DNA from 3 places in the Pantoea sp. CFCC18177 genome. Region 2 is predicted to be linked to each of the others. Evidence: riboswitches for the same ligand, from Rfam matches in the RefSeq annotation. Region 2 holds a riboswitch; each other region holds the start of a gene.
What was found. A riboswitch is a leader RNA that binds a small molecule or an ion and turns the genes downstream of it on or off. The one in region 2 is predicted to bind thiamine pyrophosphate.
Positions count from the first base shown of each region.

Region 1: another riboswitch for thiamine pyrophosphate. It lies ahead of ACPUC8_RS18940 (FAD-dependent oxidoreductase); the one in region 2 lies ahead of thiB (thiamine ABC transporter substrate binding subunit).
Region 3: another riboswitch for thiamine pyrophosphate. It lies ahead of thiC (phosphomethylpyrimidine synthase ThiC); the one in region 2 lies ahead of thiB (thiamine ABC transporter substrate binding subunit).

Region 1 covers NZ_JBNBPL010000021.1:617-6,442, forward strand. Annotated here, with positions in the region: gene ACPUC8_RS18915 (metal ABC transporter permease) at 1-304, opposite strand, end outside; gene sitC (iron/manganese ABC transporter permease subunit SitC) at 297-1,160, opposite strand; gene ACPUC8_RS18925 (manganese/iron ABC transporter ATP-binding protein) at 1,144-1,917, opposite strand; gene ACPUC8_RS18930 (metal ABC transporter substrate-binding protein) at 1,914-2,813, opposite strand; gene ACPUC8_RS18935 (6,7-dimethyl-8-ribityllumazine synthase) at 3,048-3,485, opposite strand; TPP riboswitch at 3,649-3,768, shown strand; gene ACPUC8_RS18940 (FAD-dependent oxidoreductase) at 3,884-4,828, shown strand; gene thiS (sulfur carrier protein ThiS) at 4,812-5,009, shown strand; gene ACPUC8_RS18950 (thiazole synthase) at 5,013-5,771, shown strand; gene ACPUC8_RS18955 (ThiF family adenylyltransferase) at 5,781-5,826, shown strand, end outside.
Region 2 covers NZ_JBNBPL010000006.1:89,216-95,041, reverse strand. Annotated here, with positions in the region: gene leuD (3-isopropylmalate dehydratase small subunit) at 1-22, shown strand, start outside; gene ACPUC8_RS08265 (MFS transporter) at 95-1,276, opposite strand; gene sgrR (HTH-type transcriptional regulator SgrR) at 1,531-3,192, shown strand; TPP riboswitch at 3,228-3,320, shown strand; gene thiB (thiamine ABC transporter substrate binding subunit) at 3,369-4,355, shown strand; gene thiP (thiamine/thiamine pyrophosphate ABC transporter permease ThiP) at 4,355-5,826, shown strand, end outside.
Region 3 covers NZ_JBNBPL010000041.1:6,457-12,282, reverse strand. Annotated here, with positions in the region: gene ACPUC8_RS25250 (aminotransferase-like domain-containing protein) at 1-644, shown strand, start outside; gene thiE (thiamine phosphate synthase) at 801-1,448, opposite strand; gene thiC (phosphomethylpyrimidine synthase ThiC) at 1,445-3,370, opposite strand; TPP riboswitch at 3,461-3,561, opposite strand; gene ACPUC8_RS25235 (Rsd/AlgQ family anti-sigma factor) at 3,789-4,295, opposite strand; gene nudC (NAD(+) diphosphatase) at 4,383-5,156, shown strand; gene hemE (uroporphyrinogen decarboxylase) at 5,196-5,826, shown strand, end outside.

The sequences.
Region 1 (5,826 bases), on a different contig from region 2:
TCCCCGAAAACACAATGCCCATCACGGTATCGGGCTTGATACGACTGTTTTGGCTGATAAATCCCGTGGCCAGAGCGCACAGCATTCCGGCAATAAATGCGCCGATCGCATACGGCAAACCGATCCACCACGCCAGCACCACGCCGGGAAACACCGCGTGACTCATGGCATCACCCAGCAGGGACCAGCCTTTCAGTACCAAAAAAGCTGACAGCATGGCACACGGCAGCGACAACAGCAGGGTAATGATCAGCGCCATGTTCATAAATTCAAACTGGAACGGGCTCAGCAGTATTTCACTCATGACTGTTCATCTCCTGAGCCTGACGTGCACGACGCCGTGCAGCCAGTACGCCGTGTTTAGGTGCAAAGGTAAACGCCACCAGGAACACCAGCGTTTGCGCCACCACAATCACGCCACCGGTGGCGCCGTCGAGAAAATAGCTGCTCCAGGCACCGAGGAAACTGGTGATACTGCCAATCGCTACCGCGATCATTAACAGGCGTGGAAAACGATCCGTGAGCAGGTAGGCGGTGGCACCAGGCGTGACCACCAGACAAATCACCATAAAGGCACCCACCGTCTGTAACGCGGCGACGGTTGAAGCAGCGAGCAGAGTAAAAAACAGAATCTTGAGTGCCGTAGTATTTAAGCCCAGGGATCGCGCGTGGCTCTCATCGAAGAAGGTGACCATCAGGTCCTTCCACTTCAGCAACAATATCGTCAGGGTGATCACGCCAATCGCGCCGAGTTGCCAGATATCGGCGGGCGCGACCGCCAGAATGTTGCCCAGCACAATGGTTTGTATATTGACTGAAGTCGGGTTAAGCGAGACCAAAAACAGACCGATGCCAAAAAAGGAGGAGAAAATCAGCCCGATAATCGCATCTTCTTTCAACCGCGTGCGTTGATTCAGAAACAGCATGCTGCCTGCTGCCAGACCGCCGGAGAGAAAAGCACCGAGCGAGAAGGGCAGACCCAACATATAAGCCCCCGCCACCCCGGGCACAATCGAGTGCGACAGCGCATCGCCAATCAGCGACCAGCCTTTCAACATCAAAAAACAGGAGAGAAAGGCGCAAATCGCCCCGACCAATGCCGCAATCCACATGGCATTGAGCATGTATTGGTAGCCGAAGGGCTCAATAATCCACGACATGGCTGGCCCCGATTTTTTGCAAAAGTGCGGCGTTTCTCTGCTGCAATTCACCATCAAAGGTGCGTGCCAGATTGGCTGGCGTGAAGGTGTCAGCGAGCAGACCGCTGGCCAGCACAGTGTTCTTCACCAGCACACAGCGGTCACAGAAATCCGGGATAGCGTTGAGATCGTGCGTGGAGACCAGCATGGTACGGCCTTCATCGCGCAGTTCCTGCAATAGCGTGATGATTGCCGCTTCAGTTTTCACATCCACGCCGGTAAACGGCTCGTCCAGCAGGATGATCTGCCCACTCTGCGCCAGTGCGCGGGCGAGAAAGACGCGTTTCTTCTGACCACCGGACAACTCACCGATCTGCCGATGGCGATAGTCACTCATGCCCACACGCGCCAGCGCCTCATCCACGCTGCGTTTGTCCTCTACGCGTGGCATACGCAGCATGTTCATATATCCATAGCGGCCCATCATCACCACATCTTCCACCAGCACCGGGAAACTCCAGTCCACCTCTTCGGCTTGAGGCACATAGGAGACGATGTTGCGCTTCAACGCGGTTTTAGCGGGCATCTCCGCCAGCGTCACATGGCCCGTTGAAAGCGGCACAAAACCCATAATGGCTTTGAACAGCGTGGATTTTCCGGAGCCATTGACGCCAACCAGCGCTGCGATGCTCCCCGCGGGCACGGAGAATGACGCCTGGCGTAACGCCGTGTGGCCGTTGCGGTAGGTGACGCTGACATCTTGCACGTTAAGGGTCATTTTTGGCTCCCGGCAGCAATGCCTTTCGCGACGGTGTCCGTGGTGACGCGCAGTAAATCGATGTAGGTAGGCACCGGGCCGTCGTTGTTGCTAAGGGAATCGACGTACAGCACGCCGCCGTAGTGAATCCCCGCTTCACGTGCCACTTGCTGGGCGGGTTTGGCGGAGATGGTGCTTTCGCTAAAGATGGTGGGGATCGCGTTAGCTTTCACTGCATCGATCACCTTGCGCACCTGCTGCGGTGTGCCTTGCTGATCGGCATTGATCGGCCATAGGTAGAGTTCTTTTAGCCCCAAATCGCGCGCCAGGTAGGAAAACGCCCCTTCACTGGTGACTAACCAGCGCTGGTTTTCTGGCAGCTGATCGATCGCTGCGCGCATCGGAGCCAATGTTTGTTGGATTTGCGCTTTATAGCGTTCAGCATTGGCCTGATAAACAGTGGCATTAGCGGGATCGTATTTTTGTAAGGCATCGCGGATGTTATCGACGTAGATCAGTGCATTATCTGGTGACATCCACGCATGCGGATTGGGTTTACCATTGTAAGGTCCCTCGGTGATGCCAAGCGGTTCAATGCCCGCCGTGACGGTCACTTCCGGCACACCTTTCAGGCGTTGATAGAAGCGGTTGAACCAAAGTTCGAGGTTAAACCCGTTGACCAGAATGAGGTTCGCGCCCTGCGCACGACGAATATCGCCCGGCGTGGGTTGATACTCATGGATTTCTGCCCCCGGCTTAGTGATGGACGTGACTTCAGCCGCATCTCCCGCCACGTTGCGGGCCATATCAGCAATCACCGTGAAGGTGGTGACCACTTTGAGTTTTTCTGCAGCAAAAGCGGGGGCACTCAGTGCGAGCACGAGCATGGCAACCGATACGACCTTAGTCTTGAACATCGTCATCCCTCAATAAAATATAGCCTGTGCTATACAGTATAGTGAATGCTATGAATGTGAAGCGTTTTTGTTCACATTTTTCTGTTCACGACAAAAATTTACGCAAGTTGAAATAATGCAGGTAACGGCTTATGCGTTTTTCGGGAAAACTTTTGAATAAAAATGATAAAGGGGAGGGTATTAAATTTAAAAAAGAACACTTCATCCTAATAATGAAGTGTTCTTTTAAGATTATTAATCGATCGACAAATTATGAATCGCCAGCGCAGCGCGCGCGGCTTCTTTGCCTTTCTTAATAAAGTGCTCGGTGTAGAAGTTTTCCAGCACGTCTACTGGCTGGAAATTATGTGGCGTCAGTGACACAGAGAAGACCGGGACGTTGGTGCTCAATTGCACGTTCATCAGGCCATCTACCACTGCTGCCGCAACGAAATCGTGGCGATAAATGCCGCCATCAACCACCAGTGCAGCGGCGACGATCGCATCATATTTGCCGGTTTCAGCCAGGCGTTTTGCCAGCAACGGCATTTCAAATGCGCCTGGCACTTCCAGTACTTTTAATTCAGCATCAACGTTCTGTGCTTTTAATTCCTGCTCAAAACCCACCAGCGCATTGTGCACAATCTCTTTATGCCAACCGGCTTTAATAAAGGCAACTCTAATATTTTTCATAATAAACCCAACATCACCTGTAATTTCTTTGCGCATGAAAGTAGCAATAATGCGTTTGTATACCATATGTTACGTTTGTAATCCACATTGCGCGCGTAGCGATAAATGCGTTTCTGGTCTGACGCAATCCGCGCTTGACGCCGACCGGCACCTGCAATACAAATAGACGCGTCGGGGGAGTCTCGCCAAAGAGACTGAGAGGCTAAAAGCGCACTGCGCGGCTTAGCGACCCTTTGAACCTGACCCAGTTGATACTGGCGTAGGAAGACTGACAGCGCACAGGTTGCGTTGTCTGGCGCAGAGGATTGCTCGCGCCCTTTCCCTCCTCCTGTATCTGCGGGTCTCAGCGAAAACTGAGAGGCCGATGTGAACTCCCTTTGTATCCCGGATCGACGGCTGTGAGCCGCTGGACAGTCTTAGGCTGCGGCGTGGCGGGCCTGTGCGTGGCGACCTTGCTGGCTGAGCGTGGTGAAGACGTCGAGGTGATCGGCGATGAAACGCGCCAACCCGCCTCGTGGTTTGCTGGCGGCATGCTGGCTCCCTGGTGTGAATCTGAAAGTGCGCCGCAGGAGGTGATCACCCTTGGGCAACATTCCGCTGGCTGGTGGCAGCAGCGCGTCAACAGCGTTGTAGAGCAGGGTACGCTGGTGGTGGCACCGCCGCGCGACAGCCAGGAACTCAACCGCTTTGCGCGCATGACGGAACAACATCAGTGGGTCGTTCCCGCTGAGATTGAACCGATGCTGGAAGGGCGTTTCGCCCGTGGGCTGTACTTTACACGCGAGGCGCATCTCGATCCCCGTCTCGCCCTCACCGAAATGCGCGAAAAGCTGTTGCAGCGCGGGGTGCGTTTTGATGCGCAGCAGCCTCATGGGCAGGTGATTGATTGCCGTGGGATTCATGCGAAGAGTGAGCTAAGCCACCTGCGCGCCGTGCGGGGTGAGATGGTTATCCTGCACAGTGATGAGGTGCAATTCTCGCGCCCGATTCGTCTGCTGCATCCGCGTTTTCCCTGCTATCTGGTGCCGCGTCGAGACGGCCATTTCATGCTGGGCGCGACCATGGTGGAAAGCGACGATGCCAGTGCTATCAGCGCTCGCGCCATGATGGAGCTGCTCAGCGCTGCCTATGCCATCCATCCTGCATTAGCTGAAGCACGCGTGGTGGAAAGTGCCAGTGGGCTGCGTCCTGCTTATCCGGCCAACCTGCCAGAAATCCGTTATCACAATCACACTTACTATCTTAATGGCCTGTATCGCCATGGTTTTCTGCTGGCACCGATGCTGGCAGAACAGCTGATGCAGCGCATTTTTGGGGAGCAGCACCATGAACATTCTGCTTAATGGCCGAGCGATTAGCACCGAGGCCAGCACGCTTAGCGAATTGCTGATCGAACAGCAAATTGACGCCGCCTGTGTCGCCAGTGCCTTCAACGGCATGTTCGTGCCGAAGAGCCAGTACAGTAGCCAAACGCTGGAAGAGGGCTGTCAGTTAGAGGTGTTGTCACCGATGCAGGGAGGTTGAAGCATGTTTTACGATTTCGCACCGCAGTCACGTTTTCTGTTAGGGACGGCTGGCTATCCCTCTCCCGCTATTTTGCAGCAGGCGATTGCGGCTTCAGGCACTGAAATCATCACCGTGAGTTTGCGGCGTGAAGGCGCGGCTGGGGCGGCATTTCGCGAGCTGCTCACCGATCTGGATGTGCGGGTGCTGCCAAACACGGCGGGCTGTCACACGGTGAAAGAGGCGGTAACCACCGCGCAGATGGCGCGTGAGTTATTTAATACGCCATGGATCAAGCTGGAAGTGATCGGTCATGCGGATACGCTGCAGCCCGATCCGTTCGCGCTGGTGGAAGCCGCGCGCATTCTTTGTGCAGACGGCTTTAAGGTGTTCCCGTATACCACGGAAGATTTGATTGTCGGCGAAAAATTACTGGAAGCGGGCTGTGAGCTGTTGATGCCGTGGGGCGCCCCCATTGGTTCCGGGCAGGGGCTGCGCAATATTGACGGCCTGCGTGCCATGCGCGCGTGGTTCAGCGATATCCCACTGATTATTGATGCGGGTATTGGTGCCCCTTCACAAGCGGCGCAGGCGATGGAAATGGGCTTCGATGGCATTCTGCTCAACACCGCTGTGGCGAAAGCGGGCGATCCGGTGGGCATGGCGAACGGCTTCCGTCTGGCGATTGAAGCGGGGCAGGCAGCGCGTAGTGCTGGTTTGATGGAGAAGCGCGATATGGCAGCGGCCTCTACGCCGATCTTCGGCCTGGCGAATCTGAGCTGAGGAGCCACCATGGAACGCTATCAACGGCAGATGATGCTGCCAGAAATCGGCATCG
Region 2 (5,826 bases):
CCAGCCCGCGTTTTTACGTTGATATAAACAGGTGCGCATGATGCGCACCCTACGTAAAATGTGCCCTAAGGTCGCCATTTATGGCGACCTTTATTTATTGCGCATCCCGCACGCGTGACGCCAGTCCCAACGCGACTATCGCCATTACCAACGCCAGCCAGTACACCGATTCATGTCCGAAGCGCTCACTGAGCGTGCCTTGGATCAATCCCGCAATGATTAGACCGGTCGAAATGGACGTGGTGAACATTGTGGTAGCCGCACCGGCGCGTCCCGGCATCAAATCCTGGAACCACAGCATGCCAATCCCCGCCACAATGCCGATAAACGCGGCATTAAACAGTTGCAGCACCATCAACGCCGTGCGCGAATGGAACAGCACCAAACCGAGATAAAACAGAATGGCCGCCACCAGCGCCAGCAGCACTAACTTGCGTTTGCCAAACCGTTTTGCGTAGTGACCGGCCAATAGCATGATAGGGATCTCCAGCCCAGCCGCGGTACCCATCAACAGACCTGCCAGCTTTTCCGGCAGGCCCAACGTTGCGCTGATATACAGCGGCATATCGATGATATACATGGTGTTACACGCCCACATCACCACCGATGCGATGAATAGCATGCGCACCTGGCTGTCTTTCCATGGGCTGAGCTGGGTCAGCACTTGCTCGGGTGTGGCTGCAACACGCGGCACTGATGGCAGCGTGCGCCAGATCAGCAGCAAACTCAGCAGGAAAATCGCGGCCGCCACGCAAAACAGCGTCACGAAACCGTAGTTGAGCGCCAGTGCAAAAGAGAGCGGCGGGCCAATCACCCACGCCAGGGACAGCTGCGCACGCATCACCGAACTGAACATCACCACTTCACGTGCCGACTGATCGGCATACTCACGTGCCAAGGCAAAGATCTGCGGAATCGCCACGCTAGCCAGTCCTGACAGCAATACGCCCACACTAATTAACGTCAGATAGTGACGGTTAAAGGCGAACAACAGGGCATTGAGCACCGCCATCAGACAGCAAAAAAGGATCAAATTACGCCGGTCACCCCGGCTGTCCGAGCGCTTCGCCATCAACAGGCTAATCACAATCCCGGCTATGGCGTTAATGGTGAAAAACAATCCCACCCAAAACGGCCGCACCTGCACTTCACGCGTCAGGAACAGACTGAGCGTGGGTGCCTGTAAGGCCCCTGCCACACCCGTCATAAAGGACACAGCCATAAAAGAGAGATAAACCGGATTGAGACGGCGCTGGCGCGTTAACAGCGATTTCATGCAGAAATCCCTTTGAGGAGAATCGGACAACAGAAAAGAGGGTAGAAGATTCCACAGCAAAACGAAAAAAGCCAGCAGAGAAAACGCTGCTGGCGGTGAAAATGCACCCTACTCAGAAAGAGGTTCTACGTCGGCAGAACCGCTGGCAGAGCGCCATTCATTGCTGAATGCCTCCCGCTCTTCCATTGCTGGGCAGTATGCCTCTAATATGGGGCAGGAAAAACTGAGCGATTCTGAGAAGGAGTTCCCCTTTTATGTCCTCTGCGCGACTGCAACAGCAGTTCATCCGCCTGTGGCAAAGCTGCCAGGGCCAGGATCAGGAAACCACACTAAGCGAGCTGGCCGATCTTTTACACTGTTCACGACGCCATATGCGTAACCTGCTCAATGCCATGCAGGCCGCAGGTTGGCTGATCTGGCAGGCAGAGGCGGGGCGCGGTAAACGCTCCACTTTAAGTTTCAATTACACCGGTTTGGCACTCCAGCAGCAGCGCGCCGAGGATCTGCTGGAGCAGGATCGCATCGAGCAGTTGGTGCAACTGGTGGGTGACAAGGATCAGGTGCGCCAGATGATCGCCGCCCACCTTGGGCGCAGTTTCCGTCAGGGGAAACACATCCTGCGCGTGCTCTACTACCGCCCATTGCCTAATCTGCTGCCCGGCTCGCCGCTGCGTCGCTCTGAAACCCATCTGGCGCGACAAATTTTCAATGGCCTGACGCGAGTAAATGAGGAAAAGGGGGAAGTCGAACCGGATATCGCCCATCACTGGCAGCAAACCTCACCGCTGCACTGGCGATTCTTTTTGCGACCGGCGATTCGCTTTCATCATGGTCGTGAACTGGAGATGGAAGATATCATCGCCTCGCTGGACCGCGTGCGCACCCAGCCGCTGTTTTCCCATATCGAGAATTTGCATTCCCCGGCGCCCTGGACGCTGGATATCCACCTGAGCCAACCTGACGATTGGTTGCCCTGGCTGTTGGCTAGCGTCAGTGCCATGATCCTGCCGCGCGAATGGCCCACGCTGCGCCATTTTTCACGCCAACCCATCGGCACCGGACCCTACAGCGTGGTGCGTAATCAGCAGACACAGCTAAAAATCGCCGCCTGGGATGACTATTTTGGCTATCGCGCCTTAATTGATGATGTGTCTATTTGGGTATTGCCTGAGATCAGTGATGAACTGGTGTACGCCGGGGTGAAACTGCAGGGTGAAACCGCGGATGAGAAGTCCGAAGAGAGCCGGCTTGAAGAAGGCTGCTATTTTCTGCTGTACGATCAGCGGTCCGAACGTGGACGCGATGCCCATTTTCGCCGCTGGGTCAGCTATCTGTTCAATCCCATCGCCCTGCTGAACCATGCAGGAGTAGGTTATCAGCGCTACTGGTTCCCGGCGTACGGTTTACTGCCGCGCTGGCACCATCGTCGCGACCTGACGCCTGCCACAAAACCTGAAGGGTTAACGCAACTGACACTGAGCTGGTACAGCCATCATGTCGAACATGAGGGCATCGCAAATGCGTTACGTCCGCTACTGGCGGAACAAGGTGTTGAGCTAATTACCCAAGAACTCAGCTATGAAGCGTGGTTCGAGGGCGCGGGTGAAAGCGATATCTGGCTCGGCAGCGTCAATTTTACGTTACCACTGGACTACGCACTGTTTGCCCAACTGTACGAGCTGCCGCTGATGCATCACTGTGTGCCCATTGACTGGCAAGCCGATGCTGAACAGTGGCGACAAAAAAACCTGCCTCTGGCCGAATGGAGCAAACATCTGGTCAACAATGACTTCATCCATCCGCTGTTTCACCACTGGTTATTGCTTGAAGGTCAACGCAGTATGCGTGGGGTGCGCCTGAACACGCTCGGCTGGTTTGACTTTAAATCGGCCTGGTTTGCGCCGCCGGAGTTGTGAGGCTTTCACGCTGTCACAGAAGTGTCTAAACTAGGCCGTTCTCAACGGGGTGCCCTTTTCGGGCTGAGATAAACCCGTCGAACCTGATCCGGTTAATACCGGCGTAGGGATTTGAGATGTCCATTAACTCAGATCCTTTGCGACTCGAACTTATTATTCTCCTTAAGGAGCGCAAAGTGTTAAACAAAGTCCTGCCTCTGGTCCTGCTGGTTGCTGCCCCGGCTTTCGCCGCAAAACCAGTACTCACCGTGTATACCTATGATTCCTTCTCTGCGGACTGGGGCCCTGGCCCAGCGGTTAAAAAAGCCTTTGAAGCTGAATGTGGCTGCGAGCTGAAATATGTCGCCCTGAAAGATGGTGTGTCACTGCTCAACCGCGTGCGCATGGAAGGCAAAAACAGCAAAGCTGATGTGGTGCTGGGTCTCGACAATAATCTGGTGCAGGCCGCCGAGAAAACCGGCTTGTTCGCCAAGAGCTCCGTGGACACCAGCAAACTCCAGTTACCGGATGCCTGGCACAACGACACCTTCATTCCGTTTGACTACGGCTACTTCGCATTCGTTTACGATAAGAACAAGCTGAAGAACCCGCCGAAAAGCCTGAAAGAGTTGGTGGAAAGCCCTGAGAAGTGGCGCGTGATTTATGAAGATCCGCGCACCAGTACGCCAGGCCTCGGTTTACTGCTGTGGATGCAGAAAGTGTACGGCGATCAAGCACCTGACGCCTGGCAGAAGCTGGCAAAAAAGACCGTCACGGTCACCAAGGGTTGGAGTGAAGCCTACGGTTTGTTTCTGAAAGGGGAAAGCGATCTGGTGCTGAGTTACACCACCTCTCCGGCTTACCACATCATTGAAGAGAAAAAAGAGAACTACGCGGCAGCACCTTTCAGCGAAGGGCACTATTTGCAGGTGGAAGTTGCAGCTCAACTCGCCAGCAGCAAGCAACCGAAACTGGCGCAGCAATTTATGCAGTTTATGGTCTCTCCGGCCTTCCAGCAGACCATTCCCACCGGCAACTGGATGTATCCAGTGATTAAAAGCGATCTGCCAGCGGGTTATCAGTCATTGTCCAAACCGGCGACGGCGCTGCAGTTCACACCTGCACAAGTTGCTGACCATCGCGCCGATTGGATCAGCGCATGGCAACGCGCCGTTAGCCAATAATGCCCGGTTGGTTGATTCCTGGCACGGCCATCGCACTCCTACTCTGTGCGGTGGCGCTGCTGGCCTTTGGCGCGCTGGTCGTGGCCGCGCCAGTGACAGACTGGTGCGCCCTGCTCACTGACAGTTATCTGCATCATGTGCTGGCGTTCTCCTTTGAGCAGGCGCTGCTGTCGGCCCTGTTCTCCGTGCTGCCCGCCATTTTGCTCGCGCGGGCGCTCTATCGCCGTCGCTTCCCCGGACGAACGCTGTTGCTACGCCTTTGCGCCATGACGCTGGTGCTGCCGGTGCTGGTCGCGGTGTTCGGGCTGCTCAGCGTCTACGGTCACAGCGGCTGGCTGGCCCAACTCTGTGCTCTGTTGGGCCTTGATTACCGCTTCTCACCTTATGGTTTGCAGGGCATTCTGCTGGCGCACGTGTTCTTCAATCTGCCTTTGGCCACGCGCATTCTATTGCAGGCGCTGGAGAATATTCCCGGTGAACAGCGCCAGCTGGCCGCACAGCTTGGTCTGCGTGGCTGGAACCAGTTTTGTCTGCTGGAGTGGCCGTGGTTGCGCCGCCAAATCCTGCCCACCGCCGCGCTGATCTTTATGCTGTGCTTTGCCAGTTTCGCCACGGTGCTGGCGTTGGGTGGTGGCCCGCAAGCCACCACGCTGGAGTTGGCGATCTATCAGGCGTTGAGTTTCGATTACGATCCCAGCCGGGCGGCGCTGCTGGCACTGCTCCAGCTCGGTTGCTGCTTAATGCTGGTGCTGTTAAGCCAGCGCTTTAGCAAAGCCATCCCCACGGGCAGCCAGAACATTCGCGGTTGGCGTGACCCGCAGGATTCCTGGCAGGCACGCATCAGCGATACCCTACTGATTGGCCTTGCGCTCTTGCTGCTCCTGCCGCCCTTAGCCGCAGTGGTTGTTGATGGCTTACGCGGCGGCGTGGCGGGCGCGCTGCAACAACCTGCGCTGTGGCAGGCGACCTTGACGTCACTGCGCATCGCGCTCGGTGCCGGGCTGCTGTGCGTGATACTGACCATAATGCTGCTGTGGAGCAGCCGAGAATTACGCCAGCGCCAACGTAAGGTGGCGGCTCAGGCGATGGAACTGAGCGGTATGCTGATTCTGGCGATGCCCGGCATCGTGCTGGCCAGTGGATTCTTCCTGCTGTTCAACGCCACGGTCGGTTTGCCACAGCGGGCCGACGGGCTGGTGATTTTCACCAATGCGTTGATCGCCATCCCTTATGCCATGAAAGTGCTGGAAAACCCGATGCGCGATATCAATACGCGTTACAGCCAGCTCTGTGCTTCGCTCGGCATTGCCGGGTTTAATCGCCTGAAAATGATTGAACTGCGCGCGCTGAAGCGCCCATTGGCCCAGGCGCTGGCATTTGCCTGCGTGCTCTCCATCGGCGATTTCGGTGTGGTCGCGCTGTTTGGCAGCGCCGATTTCCGCACCCTGCCGTTCTATCTGTTCCAGCAAAT
Region 3 (5,826 bases), on a different contig from region 2:
AGCGCTTTGATGCGGCCATTATCGAAGACGACGTTTACGGTGAGCTGGCGTGGGAATACCCGCGACCGATAACCATCAAGTCTTTGGATATGGATGGCCGCGTATTGTTGTGCAGCTCTTTTTCTAAAACGCTGGCGCCCGGTTTACGCGTTGGCTGGGTGGCGCCGGGACGATATCGTGACCGCGTGTTGCACATGAAATATATCAGTACCGGATCAACGGCCACGCAGCCACAACATGCTGTCGCCGAGTTTGTTCGTCAAGGTCATTACGGCCCACATATCCGTCGTATGCGTCAGGTGTATCAACGGAATTACGACATCTTTAGCTGCTGGGTACGCCACTATTTTCCCTGTGGGATTTGCGTGTCTCGTCCCCAGGGGGGCTTCCTGATGTGGATCGAACTGCCAGAAGCGTTTGACGCTGTTCGACTTAACACTGAGCTGCGTACTCTGAAGATACAGGTCGCCGTTGGGTCGTTGTTTTCCGCCTCGGGAAAATATCGTAACTGTCTGCGCCTGAATTACGGTTTGCCCATTAACGAGCATACTGAGCAGGCGATTGCCCAACTGGGTGCTGCGGTGGAGCAGGCCATGCTGGCCTGTAATGCTGAAACGCTGCATGCCACTTCCCTGACGAATTAAGTTGGAAAGGCAGGGCTGGGGAGAGAGGAAGACCAGCCCTGGCCCACTGCAAGCGGCAGCGGGCAGGCACACTTTAGCGAAGTCAGCTTTAGGCGCTAGCCTTATAAAATCAGGCTTCGCGCCATATTCCGGTCTTTATCACTCTATTGCAGCCAGTTACATCAACTCTGCAGGCTGGGTTCCAGATTCAACCAGGTCGAGCAACGTTTGTGTTGCCTTACGCCAGTCAGCCGCCTGAGTAATGGCGCTGACGACCGCAATACTGCCCACCCCTGTGGCCAGCACTTCCGGCACCCGCGCCAGTGAAATGCCGCCGATGGCGACGGTTGGCACGTCCTGCAATCGCGCCAGATGACGTTTGAGTTCGATTACGCCCTGCGGAGCGGAGGGCATGTCTTTAGTTTGCGTCGGATAAATATGCCCTAAAGCAATATAAGAGGGGCGAAGTGCCAGGGCGCGGTCCAGTTCGGCATCATCATGAGTTGATAAACCGAGACGTAAACCTGCCTGGCGGATCGCCTGCAGATCCGCTACGTCCAAATCTTCCTGGCCAAGGTGAACACCGTAAGCGTTGTATTTGATCGCTAATCGCCAGTAATCATTGATAAACAAGCGTGCGCGGTACTGTTTACCCAGCGCAATGGCTTCGCGCACGGCATCTTCCACTTCATGATCCTGGCAATCTTTGATACGCAGTTGCAGGGTGCGCACACCGGCTTCCAGCAGGCGTTTAATCCACTCTACGCTATCAACAACGGGATACAGCCCCAGTTTCGGGGCGGTGGCCGGAAAGGCGTCGGTCATACTTTTTCCTCTTTAAGGGCATCGGCGGCGTGATAGATCTCACCACCACGGCTACGGAAGGCGTCTGACATTTGCGCCATGCCAATTTCAATCGGCTGCGCTTCTGCCTGCTGGCGAGCAGCATATTCACGCACTTCCTGAGTAATTTTCATTGAGCAGAATTTGGGGCCGCACATCGAGCAGAAGTGAGCGACTTTCCCTGATTCCTGCGGCAAGGTTTCATCGTGGTAGGCTCGCGCGGTGTGCGGATCGAGTGCCAGATTGAATTGATCTTCCCAGCGGAATTCGAAACGCGCTTTCGACATGGCATTATCGCGGATCTGGGCTCCGGGATGCCCCTTCGCCAGATCGGCCGCATGGGCGGCGATTTTATAGGTGATCAATCCCTGTTTCACATCTTCTTTATTTGGCAGACCCAAGTGCTCTTTCGGTGTGACGTAGCACAGCATGGCACAGCCAAACCAACCAATCATCGCGGCACCAATTCCTGATGTGAAGTGATCATAACCGGGTGCGATATCTGTGGTGAGTGGTCCGAGCGTATAAAACGGCGCTTCATGGCAGTGCTCCAGCTGTTCGGTCATGTTACGGCGGATCATCTGCATTGGCACGTGGCCAGGGCCTTCAATCATCACCTGCACATCGTATTCCCAGGCGATCTTCGTTAGCTCACCCAAGGTGTGCAGTTCGGCAAACTGCGCTTCATCGTTGGCATCCTGAATCGACCCTGGACGCAGACCATCACCCAGTGAGAGGGCAACATCATAAGCCGCACAGATCTCGCAGATCTCGCGGAAGTGCAGATACAGGAAACTCTCCTGATGATGCGACAGGCACCACTTCGCCATGATCGATCCCCCGCGCGAGACAATGCCGGTCAGACGTTTGGCGGTCATCGGAACATAGCGCAACAGCACGCCCGCGTGAATGGTGAAGTAATCGACGCCCTGTTCGGCTTGCTCAAGCAGGGTGTCGCGGAAGATTTCCCAGTTCAGATCTTCCGCTACGCCGTTAACCTTCTCCAGCGCCTGATAAATCGGTACGGTTCCAATCGGCACCGGACTGTTTCGCAAAATCCATTCCCGCGTTTCATGGATGTAACGGCCTGTGGAGAGGTCCATCACGGTATCGGCGCCCCAGCGCGTTGACCACACCAGTTTCTCTACTTCCTCCTCAATCGATGAACTCACCGCCGAGTTGCCGATATTGGCATTCACTTTGACCAAAAAGTTACGGCCAATGATCATCGGTTCAGATTCAGGGTGATTAATGTTGGAGGGGATAATGGCTCGACCGCTGGCCACTTCCTGGCGGACAAATTCGGCGGTAATGTTTTCCGGCAGATGCGCCCCGAAGCTGTGCCCGGGATGTTGTTGCAGCAGCACTTCACCACGAATACGTTCGCGCCCCATGTTTTCACGGACCGCAATAAACTCCATTTCAGGCGTAATCATTCCCTGTCGAGCATAGTGCAACTGCGTCACACAGCGGCCGGTTTTCGCACGGCGTGGCTGGGGTAGGTGCTCAAAGCGCAGATGATCCAGTCCCTCATCGGCCAAGCGCTGCTGGGTATAACTGGAACTTAGCTGGTGGATCGCTTCGCTGTCATCACGTTCGGCAATCCAGCTGGCACGCAATTTCGCCAATCCCTGATGCACATCGATAGTGGCTTCCGGGTCACCATAAGCACCTGCGGTGTCATACACCGGCACAGCTTCATTCGGCTCAAGCTTAGGGTTCTCTCTGGTGCCGCCAATCTGAGTTGGGCTCAGCTGGATTTCGCGCATCGGTACACGAATATCCTCACGGCTACCGGTGATCCAGATACGTTTTGAGTTGGGAAAAGCGGTGCCTTGCAGTGAATCAATAAATTCCTGCGCTTGTGCACGTTGTTCACGACGAGAAGTTTTAGCAACAGACATAGCAAATTTCCTGATTTAAGGGGAAGTTGCTTGTCCAGAGTTCGGAAGGAGTAACAGAAGCGATACCGGGCGCCAACACGCATCGTTCTGGTTATGTCTACTCTTGTTCCCTTCGCAGGTACTAACCTGATCAGGTTCCGCGGATCCCGAATTAACGGTCTCAGCCCCGGGGGGCACTCCGACAAGGTGTGCGTTTGCGGTTTAAGCTACTTTGCTTGCCATTTCTCGCCTGGGCAGTGCTCGTGACCGTCACGTACTTCGTGTACGCTCCGGTCCCTGCGCGCTGTCCGTGCGTGAACTGGCTGCGCACGCTACGCTTAAACCACAAACTTGCCGCTCATAAAGAGGGCAATAAAAAAAAGCCCATTCAGCATAAGAGGGCTTTTTCGGAATAACAAGCCTTTTACATCTTTCGGGGTTAAGCAGGACGTGCAATGGGGCTCTCATTGGCGACCGGAACGCTTGCCAGCTGGTTATCCCAGGCCAGTTTTACCAGTTTATCCTCCAGCGTAAAACGTGACTCCAGTACTTCACCCACTTCGGAGAGCGCCTTCTGAAACTCAACACAGTTATCATCATTGATGGCTTGCTGAAGATGGCTGTCATACAGCTGCATGATGCTATCGGTGTTGGCCTCGAGCGCGGGGTAGATCTGAGACGCGGCAATTAACGGGCTGTCACCTTGCATTTCGTTGATGATGCGTTCGTAAATACTGAAATGCCCGGTGGAGAGGTAATCCACCAGATTGTGGCAAAACGCATCCAGTGCCTGTTCATCCAGCGCTGAAAGCGCATCTTTATTCGGCTTGATGCCAATTAACTCGTAATACGTGACGAGCAACTGTCGACGGGCGCGCAACCAAGTGTCGACTAATTCATTACCGCCACCTACACGCTCTGTCAGGTCATCTAACTGGGTCAGCATATGGGGCTCCAAGTGAGTTATAGTTGTTTATTCGACACTTAACATCAGGATTCAGCGTGCCATTTGACGCTAAGGACAACGAATAAGATGCAACGTGAGATCTCAAGCGTAGACGCTGGCTGGTGGATTGTCAGCCATGAGCAAAAACTTTGGTTGCCGCAAGGTGAGCTGCCGCATGGCTTATCGAGCGATTTTGGCTTAGTGGGTAGCGCGGGCATATTGATTGGCGAATGGCAGGGTGAAAATGTCTGGTTGGTGCGTGAATCACGCCCTGACAATATGGCCTCTGTTCGCCAGCTTATCGACGAAGATGTCGGCTTGTTCCAGATTGCTGGGCGCGGTGTACAACTGGCGGAGTTTTACCGTTCCCATCGCTGGTGTGGTTACTGTGGGCATGAAATGCATCTCAGTAAACGCGAATTTGCCTGCCTGTGTCACCATTGCCGTGAGCGCTATTACCCACAAATTGCTCCCTGCATAATCGTCGCGATTCGTCGAGGCGATGAGATATTGCTCGCCAATCATGCGCGTCACCGCAACAGCATTTACACAGTATTAGCTGGCTTTGTTGAGGTTGGAGAGACGCTGGAGCAGGCCGTGGCGCGAGAGGTGATGGAGGAGAGTAATGTGCGGGTCAAGAACGTCCGTTATGTCACTTCACAGCCGTGGCCATTCCCGCACTCTCTGATGATGGCGTTTATGGCGGAATACGAAGGCGGCGAGTTGCAGCATGATGGCAAAGAGTTACTGGATGCGGGCTGGTATCGCTATGACGATCTTCCGCTGTTACCCCCGGCTGGGACGGTGGCCCGTCGTTTGATTGAAGATACCGTTGCCCTGTGCCGCGCCAGCGCCTCGTGAAAATGCTACACTGGCGGCCTTAGCATGAGAGAGCCCATTATGAGTGAACTGAAGAACGATCGTTATCTGCGCGCCCTGTTACGCCAGCCGGTAGATGTCACACCGGTGTGGATGATGCGACAAGCCGGGCGTTATTTACCGGAGTACAAAGCCACGCGCGCTGAGGCCGGTGATTTTATGTCGCTGTGTAAGAATGCGGAGCTGGCGTGTGAAGTCACGTTGCAGCCGCTGCGTCGTTATGCGCTGGATGCGGCGATCCTCTTCAGCGATATTTTGACCATTCCCGATGCGATGGGGCTGGGGCTCTATTTTGAAACGGGTGAAGGCCCGCGTTTCTCCAATCCTATTACTTGCCGCGCAGATGTCGATAAGCTGCCGATTCCCGATCCCGAGCAGGAACTGGGATACGTGATGAACGCGGTGCGTACCATTCGTCACAACCTTAAAGGCGAAGTCCCGCTGATTGGTTTCTCTGGCAGCCCGTGGACGCTGGCAACCTATATGGTTGAAGGCGGTAGCAGCAAAGCCTTCACCAAAATCAAAAAGATGATGTATGCCGAGCCACAAACGCTGCACAAGTTGCTCGATAAGCTGGCTGACAGCGTCATTCTGTATCTAAACGCCCAGATCAAAGCCGGTGCTCAGTCGGTCATGGTATTTGATACCTGGG